DNA from 2 places in the Micromonospora sp. II genome. Region 1 is predicted to be linked to the other one. Evidence: predicted binding sites of a transcription regulator. Region 1 holds the regulator's gene; the other holds the start of a gene.
What was found. Region 1 encodes HrcA, which represses chaperone genes, less so after heat shock. Its sites were predicted from a motif close to GGTTNGCACNCTCNNNNNGAGNGTGCNAACC; they were not measured.
Positions count from the first base shown of each region.

Region 2: the regulator HrcA is predicted to act here: its motif matches at 2,119-2,149, upstream of groES (co-chaperone GroES).

Region 1 is NZ_LYXF01000016.1:31,664-37,094, forward strand. It holds gene A8711_RS09420 (16S rRNA (uracil(1498)-N(3))-methyltransferase) at 1-123, opposite strand, end outside; gene dnaJ (molecular chaperone DnaJ) at 125-1,270, opposite strand; gene hrcA (heat-inducible transcriptional repressor HrcA) at 1,344-2,366, opposite strand; gene A8711_RS31415 (DUF4870 domain-containing protein) at 2,600-3,244, shown strand; gene hemW (radical SAM family heme chaperone HemW) at 3,284-4,507, opposite strand; gene A8711_RS09445 (enoyl-CoA hydratase-related protein) at 4,527-5,312, shown strand.
Region 2 is NZ_LYXF01000015.1:26,988-32,418, reverse strand. It holds gene A8711_RS08905 (sugar ABC transporter substrate-binding protein) at 1-54, opposite strand, end outside; gene ybaK (Cys-tRNA(Pro) deacylase) at 259-738, opposite strand; gene A8711_RS08895 (methyltransferase domain-containing protein) at 793-2,025, opposite strand; gene groES (co-chaperone GroES) at 2,282-2,596, shown strand; gene groL (chaperonin GroEL) at 2,667-4,310, shown strand; gene A8711_RS08880 (molybdopterin-dependent oxidoreductase) at 4,371-5,431, shown strand, end outside.

The DNA of each region.
Region 1 (5,431 bases):
GAGCAGCAGCTCCTCGCCGGCCCGCAGCCGCTGCACGGTGGCCGCGTGGTGGCCCTCCGGGCCGTCCAGCGTCAGCGTGTCACCGGTGGGCAGCGCCTCGACCAGGAACAGCGGGGCGGACACCTCAGGCGTGCCCGTTGAAGGCGTCGCGCATCCGGGAGAAGAAGCCGCCCTGCTTGGTCAGCTCGGCGACCTCCTCGCCGCGGGTCTTGGCGAAGTCGCGCAGCATCCGCTCCTGGTCGGCGTCGAGCTTGGTCGGGGTACGCACGTCCAGGTGCACGTAGAGGTCACCCCGGCCGGTGCCGCGCAGGTGCGGTACGCCCCGGGCGCGCAGCCGCAGCGTGCTGCCGGGCTGGGTGCCGGGCTTGACGTCGACGGTCTCCTCGCTGTCCAGCGTCTTGATGGTCAGCCGGGTGCCGAGCGCGGCGGCGGTCATCGGCACCGTCACCCGGCAGTGCAGGTCGTCGCCCTTGCGGGAGTAGACGTCGTGCGGCCGCTCGTGGATCTCCACGTAGAGGTCGCCGGCGGTGCCGCCGCCCGGGCCGACCTCGCCCTGCTGGGCCAGGCGGATCCGCATGCCGTCCTCGACGCCGGCCGGGATCTTGACGGTCAGCGAGCGGCGGGTACGCACCCGGCCCTCACCGGCGCAGGTCGGGCAGGCATGCGGGATGGTGGTGCCGTAGCCCTGGCAGACGGTGCACGGCCGGGCGGAGACCACCTGGCCGAGGAACGTGCGCTGCACCGACTGCACCTCGCCCCGGCCGGCGCACGCCTCGCAGGTGGCCAGGTGGGTGCCGGCTGCGGTGCCGGCGCCGGAGCAGGTGGTGCAGAGCACCGCGGTGTCGACGGTGATCGGCGCCTCGACGCCGAACGCGGTCTCGTTGAGGTCCAGTTCCAGGCGCAGGATCGCGTCCGCGCCGGGCCGGGTGCGCGGCCGGGGTCCCCGGCTGCCGCCCGCCGCGCCGCCGAAGAACGCGTCCATGATGTCCTGGAAACCGACGAACGGACCGGCGCCGCCGGGCCCGCCCGGGCCGCCCATGCCACCGCCGCCGGGGGCGAGCGGGTCGCCGCCGAGGTCGACGATCTGCCGTTTCCGGTCGTCCGAGAGGACCTCGTACGCGGCGTTGATGTCCTTGAACTTCTCCTGGGCCTCCGGGTCCGGATTGACGTCCGGGTGGTACTGCCGCGCCAGCTTGCGGTAGGCGCGCTTGATCTCGTCGTCGGAGGCTTCCCGGCTCACGCCGAGAATGCCGTAGTAGTCCCTGGCCACTGCGTTAGGTGTCCTCATGTTCGTCTCGCGTCGCTCCGGTCGTCGGCCGCAACCGGCCGTCGGCCCTGACTGGTCAGTTCTGGGCCAGCAGTTCGCCCACGTAGCGTGCCACGGCCCTCACCATGGCGATATTGCCGGGGTAGTCCATCCGGGTCGGCCCGAGCACGCCGAGCCCACCGACGATGGTGCTGCCCGGTCCGTAGCCGGTGCTGACCACCGAGGCGGCCCGCAGGTTGTCGAACTCGTTCTCGTCGCCGATCAGCACGCGGGTGGTGCTCGGCTCGGTCTCGCCGATCAGTTTGAGCAGCACTACCTCTTCTTCGAGCGCCTCCAGGATCGGCCGCAGCGAGCCCTGGAAGTCGAGCAGGCCGCCCCGGGTGAGGTTGGCCTGGCCGGCCAGCGCGAGGCGCTCCTCGTGCCGTTCCACGAGCGTCTCCAGCAGCACCGTGGACAGCGTGGTCATGGCCGGGCGCAGGTGCGGCGCGGACTCGTCCACCAGGGCCTGCACCAGCGGCGGCGTCTCGGAGAGCTGGCTGCCGACGAGCTTCTCGTTCACCAGCCGGCGCAGGTCGGTCACGTCGTCGGCGGGAACCGGGGCGGGCAGCTCGACGAGTCGCTGCTCGACCCGGCCGGTGTCGGCGATCATGACGACCATCAGCCGGGTGGTGGAGATCGGCACGAGTTCCAGGTGACGCACCTTGGACCGGGCCAGGCTCGGGTACTGCACCACGGCGACCTGCCGGGTGAGCTGGGCGAGCAGCCGGACCGTGCGGTGCACCACGTCGTCCAGGTCGACCGCGCCGACCAGGAAGCGCTCGATGGCGCGGCGCTCGGCGGGGCTGAGCGGCTTGACCCGGGAGAGCCGGTCCACGAAGAGGCGGTAGCCGCGGTCGGTGGGCACCCGGCCGGCGCTGGTGTGCGGCTGCCGGATGTAGCCCTCCTCCTCCAGCACCGCCATGTCGTTGCGCACCGTCGCCGGGGAGACGCCGAGCTGGTGCCGCTCGACCAGGGCCTTGCTGCCCACCGGCTCCTGCGTGGCGACGTAGTCCTCGACGATCGCGCGCAGCACGGCGAGTTTGCGGTCGTCGAGACCCATGTCCCCACCTCCTGACACACCTCGGCCGGGCCGGCACGCGGCATCCGCCGGGCGGCTGGCACTCGACTGTAGCGAGTGCCAGTCTACGTCGGCACCCCCACCGACGCGATGATCGCCTGACGGACCTGCGGTGCGGCCCACCACACCGCGCGGCACGCCAGGGCCGAACAGCCGGTCACGCTCGGTCTGTGTCGCCCTGGTGCGACTTGCCCGCTGGCCCTACCGTGACCTCCATGACTGAACCTCCTCGCCCTCCCGGAGCAGGGGACTCCGGCCCCCAGCCCGACCCGTCGGCGCCCTACGGCTCCGGCGAGCCGCCCACCGCTCCACTGTCCGGCGCGCCGGGCGCGGGCGGGTATCCCCCGCCCGGTGACTATCCGCCCCCGGGCGGCTACCCGCCCCCCGGTGCCCAGCCTCCGCCGGGCGGCTACCCGCCCCCTGGTGGTTACCCCCCGCCGGCCGGCGCGCCGGGCTACGGCGCCGGTGGCGGCTATCCCGGCGGTGGCGGCTACGGCCCGGCCGGGTACGCCAACAACGACGAGAAGACCTGGGCCCTGGTGGCGCACTTCGGTGGCGCCGCGGGCGTCATCATCGGTGGCGGTCTGCTCGGCTGGGTCGCCCCGCTGATCGCGATGATGACCCGCGGCCAGCAGTCGCCGACCGTACGCGCCCACGCGGTCGCGGCGCTGAACTTCCAGATCACCTGGACCATCGCCAGCGTCCTCGCCTGGGTGATCACGGTCATCACCTGCGGGATCCTGTTCTTCGTCCCGATGCTGGTCTGGCTGGTGCCGCTGATCTTCGGGATCATCGGCGGGGTCAAGGCCAACGAGGGTGTGCTCTACCGCTACCCGATGACCTACAACTTCGTGAAGTGACACCGCCGGCCGGCCGAGGGGGCGGCCGGCCGGCGCCGGTCACGGCAGCAGGTCGCGTACCACCGCGTCGGCCAGCAGCCGTCCGCGCAGCGTCAGCACCACAAGCCCCCGCGCGTACGCCCCGGCGTCGAGCAGCCCGGCGTCCCGGGCCCGCTCGGCGCCCGCCCGGCCGGGCTCGTCCAGCACGTCCAGCGGCAGCCCGGAGGCGAGCCGCACCCGCAGCATCACGTCCTCCATGTGCTGCTCGTCCGCGCTGAGCACCTCCCGGGCCAGTGCCGGCGAGGCGCCCTCGGCCAGCCGCGCCGCGTACGCGCTCGGGTGCTTGACGTTCCACCAGCGCACGCCGCCGACGTGGCTGTGCGCCCCCGGGCCCAGGCCCCACCAGTCGGCGCCGGTCCAGTAGAGCAGGTTGTGCCGGCACGCCGCCGCCGCCGAGCGGGCCCAGTTCGACACCTCGTACCAGGAGAAGCCGGCCGCGCCGAGCGCCGCCTCCGCGGCCAGGTAGCGGTCCGCCGCCACGTCGTCGGAGGGGTACGGCAGCTCGCCCCGGCGCATCCGCGCGGCCAGCCGGGTGCCGTCCTCCACGATCAGGGCGTACGCGCTGACGTGGTCCACCCCGGCGTCGACCACCTGGGCCAGCGAGGCAGCGAAGTCGTCTGCCGTCTCGCCCGGCGTGCCGTAGATCAGGTCCAGGTTCACGTGCTCGAACCCGGCGTCGCGCGCCTCCAGCGCGGCGGCGGTGGCCCGGCCCGCGCTGTGCCGCCGGTCCAGCACCGCGAGCACCCCGGGCGCGGCGGACTGCATGCCCAGCGAGATCCGGGTGTAGCCGGCCGCCCGCAGCGTCTTGAGCGACTCCGGGGTCACCGACTCCGGGTTGGCCTCGGTGGTCACCTCCGCGTCGGCGGCCAGCCCCCAGACGCGGTCGATGCCGTCGAGGATCCGGGCCAGGTCGTCGGCGGGCAGCAGGGTCGGCGTGCCGCCGCCGACGAAGACGGTGTCGACCCGCTGCGGCGGCGAGTCGCCCAGCACCCGGGCGGCCAGCGCCAGCTCGGCCAGCACCGAGTCGGCGTACGTCTCCCGGCTCGCCCCGCCGCCCAGCTCGGAGGCGGTGTACGTGTTGAAGTCGCAGTAACCGCACCGGCTGGCGCAGAACGGCACGTGGACGTACACGCCGAAGCCGCGCGCGCCGACGGCGCGACGGGCGGTGGCGGGCAGCGATCCGTCGCGCGGGACGGGTTCGCCTTCTGGAAGGACGCCGGGCATGGCCACTAGTGTGCCCGGCATGACCTCTCCGGACGCTCTCGTGCGAGTCGCCACGGCCCGTGGGGTGACCACCCTCACCCTGGACAGCCCGCACAACCGCAACGCGCTCTCCACGCCCCTGATGACCCAGCTGCTGGCCGGGCTGGCCGACGCGGTCGCCGACGACGCGGTACGCGCGATCGTGCTCGACCACACCGGCCCGGTCTTCTGCTCCGGCGCCGACCTGAAGGAGACCGCCGCCGCGTACGCCAGTGGCACGGTGCCCGCCGGGATGCTCGGCGACGTGCTGGTGGCGGTGCGGGAGTGCCCGAAGCCGGTGGTCGCGAAGGTCGCCGGGCCGGCCCGGGCCGGTGGGCTGGGCCTGATCGCCGCCGCCGACCTGGCGGTCTGCGCGCAGGAGGCGACGTTCGCGTTCACCGAGGTGCGGATCGGGGTGATCCCGGCGGTGATCTCGGCGACCGTGCTGCCCCGGCTGGACCAGCGGGCCGCCGCCGAGCTGTACCTGACCGGCGACACGTTCGACGGCCGCCGCGCCGCCGAGGTCGGCCTGGTCACCGCCGCGGTGCCGGCCGGCGAGCTGGACGCCGCCGTCGAGCGCTACTGCGCCTCGCTGGTCAGGGGCGCGCCGGGGGCGCTGGCCGGGGCGAAGGAGCTGCTGCGCCGGCCCGCCGCGACGGACCTGCGGGCCGAGATCGCCGAGTTGGCGGCGCTGTCCACCGGGTACTTCCTCTCCGACGAAGGGCGTGAGGGCGTCATGGCGTTCCGGGAGAAGCGTCCCGCCGCCTGGGTGCCCGCCGGAGACTGAGGTACGCGGCGGGGCCCGGCTGGTCACCTTCGGTGGTGGCGGGCCCCGCCCGGCGGCACGGCGCCGGTCACGTGGTGGCGGGACGGCCACTCGGCCGAGACGCGGCGGCGCGGGGCCGA
Region 2 (5,431 bases), on a different contig from region 1:
GCTGCCGGTCGCGAGGAGACCGACGGCCGCGAAGGTGAGGAAGCCCTTGCGCATGTGCAGGGTCCTTTCGGAGGTGGGGGAGTGGTGATGTTTTGTTGTGTCCGGCAACGTATTCCCCGCCTCCCATGCGCCGCAAGACTGCCGAGGTCAGAAGTTTGTTGGCGGCGGTAACAATTCAGCAACGCGGTTGTCACCCGCGGGACACCGCCGGGAGAGCGTGCTCCGGGAACGCTCCCACACGTACCGTCACGAGCCCGCTCAGGCGGCGGCGATCGATGCCGTGGCCGCCCCGGTGAGCGCCACCAGATCCGTCGGCGTGAGCTGCACCTGCAATCCCCGGCGGCCCGCCGACACGTACACGGTCGGGTGCGCCAGCGCCGAGGAGTCGACGACTGTCGGTAGCCGCTTACGCTGGCCGAGCGGACTGATGCCGCCCCGCACGTACCCGGTCGCCCGCTCGGCCACCGCCCGGTCCGCCATCACCGCGCGCTTGCCGCCCATCGCGGCGGCCAGCGCCTTCAGGTCCAGCTCGCCGGTCACCGGCACCACCGCCACGGTCAGCCCGCCGTCGACCTCGGTGACCAGCGACTTGAACACCCGGTCCGGTGCCACCCCGAGCGCCGCGGCCACGAGCGCGCCGTAGTTCGGCGCGTCCGGCGAGACGTCGTACGGGTGGATGCTGTGGGCGATCTTCCGCTTGCTCAGCAACGCGATCGCCGGAGTGCCAGGGCCCGCCACGGGCTCAAGCTAACCCGCGCGCCGCGACACCGCGAGCTGGAAACGTGAGCCGGGTCAGCCGCCGACCGGAACCGGCCGGCACACGAGCACCGTGGGGTCGCCCGCCACCCGGGTCAGCACCAGGTCGGCCGCCGCCTCGCCGGACAGCCGCAGGTCACGGCGCAGCTTCTCCGGCTCCAGCGCCGACCCGCGCTTGCGGATCTCCACCCGGCCGACCCGGCGCTCCCGCAGCAGGGCGCGCAGCCGCTTCAGCGAGAACGGCAGCACGTCGGTGATCTCCAGACAGCGGGCGAACGGGGTGGGCCGGGCCACGTCGGCGTACAGGTAGGCGATCGACGGGTCGGCGAGCGTGGCGTCGAGGTCCGTGGCCAGCTCGGCGACCAGGTGCGCGCGCACCACCGCCGGGTCCGGGTCGTAGAGGAAGCGCCGGACCGGCCCCACCTCCGCTTCCTGCGCGCCCGTGCCGGTGAGGTGATAGGAAGGGACCCTTTTACTACCGGAGGCGTTAAGAAGGGGCCCTTCCTTCTCGCGCAGCAGGGTGGCGCGGCGCGGGCCGCCGGCCAGCTCGCCGCACCAGAGCGCGGCCTCGACCAGGTCGCCGTCCACGCTCACCCACTCCGCCTCGGCGCCCGCCGGGATCAGCGCGTGGTCCAGCCCCGGCGCGACCTTCACCACTGTGCGCGGCACCCGCGCGGCGAGACCGGTGACGAAGTCCCACGGCGGGGAGTAGGAGTTCGGGTCGAAGACGCGCCGCCCGGTGCCGGCCCGCCGCCGCGCCGGATCGCAGAACGCGCCTTCGACGCGGCTCACGTCGAACTCCGTGGCGTCGCCGCACTCGACTGTCACCAGATCGGCGAGCCCGGCCGCCTCGGCGTTCGCGGCGGCCATCGCGGCGGTCAGCGGGTCGGCCTCCACCGCGTACACCCGGATGCCGGCGCGGGCAGCGGCGAGCGCGTCGGCGCCCAGGCCGCAACCCAGGTCGGCCAGCGTGGTCACGCCCGCGGCGCGCAGCCGTGCGGCCCGGCGGCCGGCGACCACCCCGCGGGTGGCCTGCTCCAGCCCGGGCCGGGTGAGGAACATCCCGGCCGCCGCCGCGCCGAACTTGCCTGCTGCCCGGCGGCGCAGCTCGGCCTGGGTCAGCGCGGCGGCGGCGAGGTCGCCCGGAATCCCGGCCGAGCGCAGCGCGGCCGCCGCCGCCAGCGGGTCGCCGCCGGCCACCCGCCCGGCCGCGGCGAGCGCCGCCGACCCCTCGGGGGTACGCAGCACGGCGAGCAGGTCGAGATCCACGCGCCCATTCTCCCGGGCCGGTTCCGGCGCGACACGGAGGGCGACGCGCGTTGGCACTCTCCTTGACGGAGTGCTAGCCGAGGAATAACCTGCGATTAGCACTCTCACCCTGAGGGTGCCAACGCCCGAGCCTCGTGCCCGGGGGTTGAGCGCCAGGCGGACCGGCACCCGCGACGACGGCCCCGCCCGGTGGCATGTGGCAGATTGACGCTGGTCGGCACGCCGGCCGGCAACGACACCAAGTACCCGGGAGGGTATGCCCGTGACTACCGCGACCAAGGTTGCGATCAAGCCGCTCGAGGACCGCATCGTGGTCCAGGCGAACGAGGCCGAGACCACCACCGCCTCGGGCATCGTGATCCCCGACACCGCCAAGGAGAAGCCGCAGGAGGGCACCGTCCTCGCTGTCGGCCCGGGCCGGATCGACGACAAGGGCAACCGCGTGCCGATCGACGTGAAGGTCGGCGACACCGTCCTCTACTCGAAGTACGGCGGCACCGAGGTCAAGTACGCCGGCGAGGAGTACCTGGTGCTCTCCGCCCGCGACGTCCTCGCGGTCATCGAGAAGTAAGCAACCGATCAGTGTCGTTGCCCCGGTCCGGCTCGCCGGGCCGGGGCAACGTCGCTTCGAAGGGATACTGATGGCGAAGATCCTCAGCTTCTCGGACGACGCCCGGCACCTGCTCGAGCACGGTGTCAACGCCCTCGCGGACGCGGTCAAGGTCACCCTCGGCCCGCGCGGGCGCAACGTCGTCCTGGACAAGAAGTTCGGTGCGCCCACGATCACCAACGACGGCGTGACCATCGCCAAGGAGATCGAGCTCACCAACCCGTACGAGAACCTCGGCGCGCAGCTGGTCAAGGAGGTGGCGACAAAGACCAACGACGTCGCCGGCGACGGGACCACCACCGCCACCGTGCTGGCCCAGGCCATGGTCCGCGAGGGCCTGCGCAACGTGGCCGCCGGCGCCAACCCGACCGGCCTGAAGCGGGGCATCGACGCGGCGGCCGCCAAGGTCTCCGAGGCGCTGCTCGGCAAGGCCGTCGAGGTCGCCGGCAAGGAGTCGATCGCGCACGTCGCGACCGTCTCCGCGCAGGACGCCGCGATCGGCGAGCTGATCGCCGAGGCGATGGAGAAGGTCGGCCGCGACGGCGTCATCACCGTCGAGGAGGGCTCCGCGCTCGTCACCGAGCTGGAGGTGACCGAGGGTCTGCAGTTCGACAAGGGCTTCATCTCGCCGAACTTCGTCACCGACCTGGAGGCGCAGGAGGCGGTCCTGGAGGACCCGTACATCCTGATCACCACCCAGAAGATCTCGGCGATCGAGGAGCTGCTGCCGCTGCTGGAGAAGGTTCTCCAGAACAACAAGCCGCTGCTCATCGTCGCCGAGGACGTCGAGGGCCAGGCCCTGTCGACGCTCGTGGTCAACGCGCTGCGCAAGACCGTCAAGGTCTGCGCGGTCAAGGCCCCCGGCTTCGGCGACCGCCGCAAGGCGATGCTCCAGGACATGGCGATCCTGACCGGCGCCGAGCTGGTCGCCCCGGAGCTGGGCTACAAGCTCGACCAGGTCGGCCTGGAGGTGCTCGGCACCGCCCGCCGCGTCGTGGTCGACAAGGAGAACACCACTGTCGTCGACGGTGGCGGGCAGGCCTCCGAGGTCGCCGACCGGGTCGCCCAGATCCGCAAGGAGATCGAGGCCTCCGACTCGGAGTGGGACCGGGAGAAGCTGGCCGAGCGGCTGGCGAAGCTCTCCGGCGGCATCGCCGTGATCAAGGTCGGCGCGGCCACCGAGGTCGAGATGAAGGAGCGCAAGCACCGCATCGAGGACGCCATCGCCGCGACCAAGGCCGCGGTCGAGGAGGGCACGGTCCCGGGTGGCGGCGCCGCCCTGGCCCAGATCCTGCCGGCGCTCGACGACGACCTGGGCTTCACCGGTGACGAGAAGGTCGGCGTCTCGATCGTGCGCAAGTCGCTCGTCGAGCCGCTGCGCTGGATCGCCCAGAACGCCGGCCACGACGGCTACGTGGTGGTGCAGAAGGTCGTCGGCAAGGACTGGGGCCACGGCCTCGACGCCGCCACCGGCGAGTACGTCGACCTGGCCAAGTCCGGCATCATCGACCCGGTGAAGGTGACCCGCAACGCGGTCAGCAACGCCGCCTCGATCGCCGGCCTGCTGCTCACCACCGAGAGCCTCGTGGTGGAGAAGCCGGCCGAGCCGGAGCCGGCCGCCGGTGGCCACGGCCACTCGCACGGGCACGGCCACCAGCACGGCCCGGGCTTCTGACCCGAGGAGTACGCCCGACGTCAGGGCACACCGCCGACCCGGTGGTGTGCCCTGACGCATATGTCCTTACGGATCGCTGACGAGATTGGCAGCCGGGCCCGCGGGGCGACCAGACTGGAGCCCGTGAGCACCCTCTCCCCCCGCCGGGCGGCGTCGGCCGGTGTCGTCGCCGCCGTGGTGGCGCTCGGCGCCGCCGAACCCGTGGCGGTCCTGACCGGCCCCCGGTCCGCTCCACTCGTCGCCGTCGGCGGACTCGTCGTCGACCTGGTGCCCGAGTCGCTCAAGCAGCTCGCCATCGACGTCTTCGGCACGTACGACAAGATCGCGCTGCTGATGGGGACGGCGCTGCTGCTGGCCGTCTTCGGCGCGCTGCTGGGCCTGGCAGCGGCCCGGCGGCTGGTGATCGGCCTGGCCGGCATCGCCGCGTTCGCCGCGCTCGGTGTCGCCGCCGCGCTGACCCGGGCCGGCGCGGACGCCTTCGACGCGCTGCCCTCCCTGGTCGGCGGCGGACTGGGCGCGCTGACGCTGTGGGCGTTCGTGGCCGGCCCGCTGAGCGCCGACCCGGCGCACCGGAAGCGACCGGGGCGTGACCGGTCCGACGCCGTGCGACGCGACCAGGCCGGGACCGGCCCGGCGGAGCGCGACGGGGCCGCTTCGGCGGACAGCGAGCCGCCGTCCGCGTCGCCCCCGCCATCCGCCCCGCCTCCGGCGGTCGCCGCGCTGGCCCGGGAGGGGGAGACGCCGGGCGGCTGGGAGCCGGCCCGGCCCGACGACGCGGAGTCGCGACGACGGTTCCTGCGTGGCGCCGGGCTGCTCACCGGCGCGGCTGCGGTGGCCGGGCTGGGCGGGCACTGGCTGGCCGGCCGGCGTGGCGTGTCGACGGCCCGGGACGCGGTGACGCTGCCCGCCCCGGCCGCGCCCGCCCCACCGCTGCCGGCCGGAGCCGACCTGTCGCTGTCCCGGCTCGCGCCGTACGTCACGCCGAACCGGGAGTTCTACCGGATCGACACCGCGCTGGTGGTGCCGCAGGTGGACCCGGTCACCTGGCGGCTGCGCATCCACGGGCGGGTCCGCAACCCGATCGAGCTGAGCTTCGACGACCTGCTCGCCCGCCCGATGGT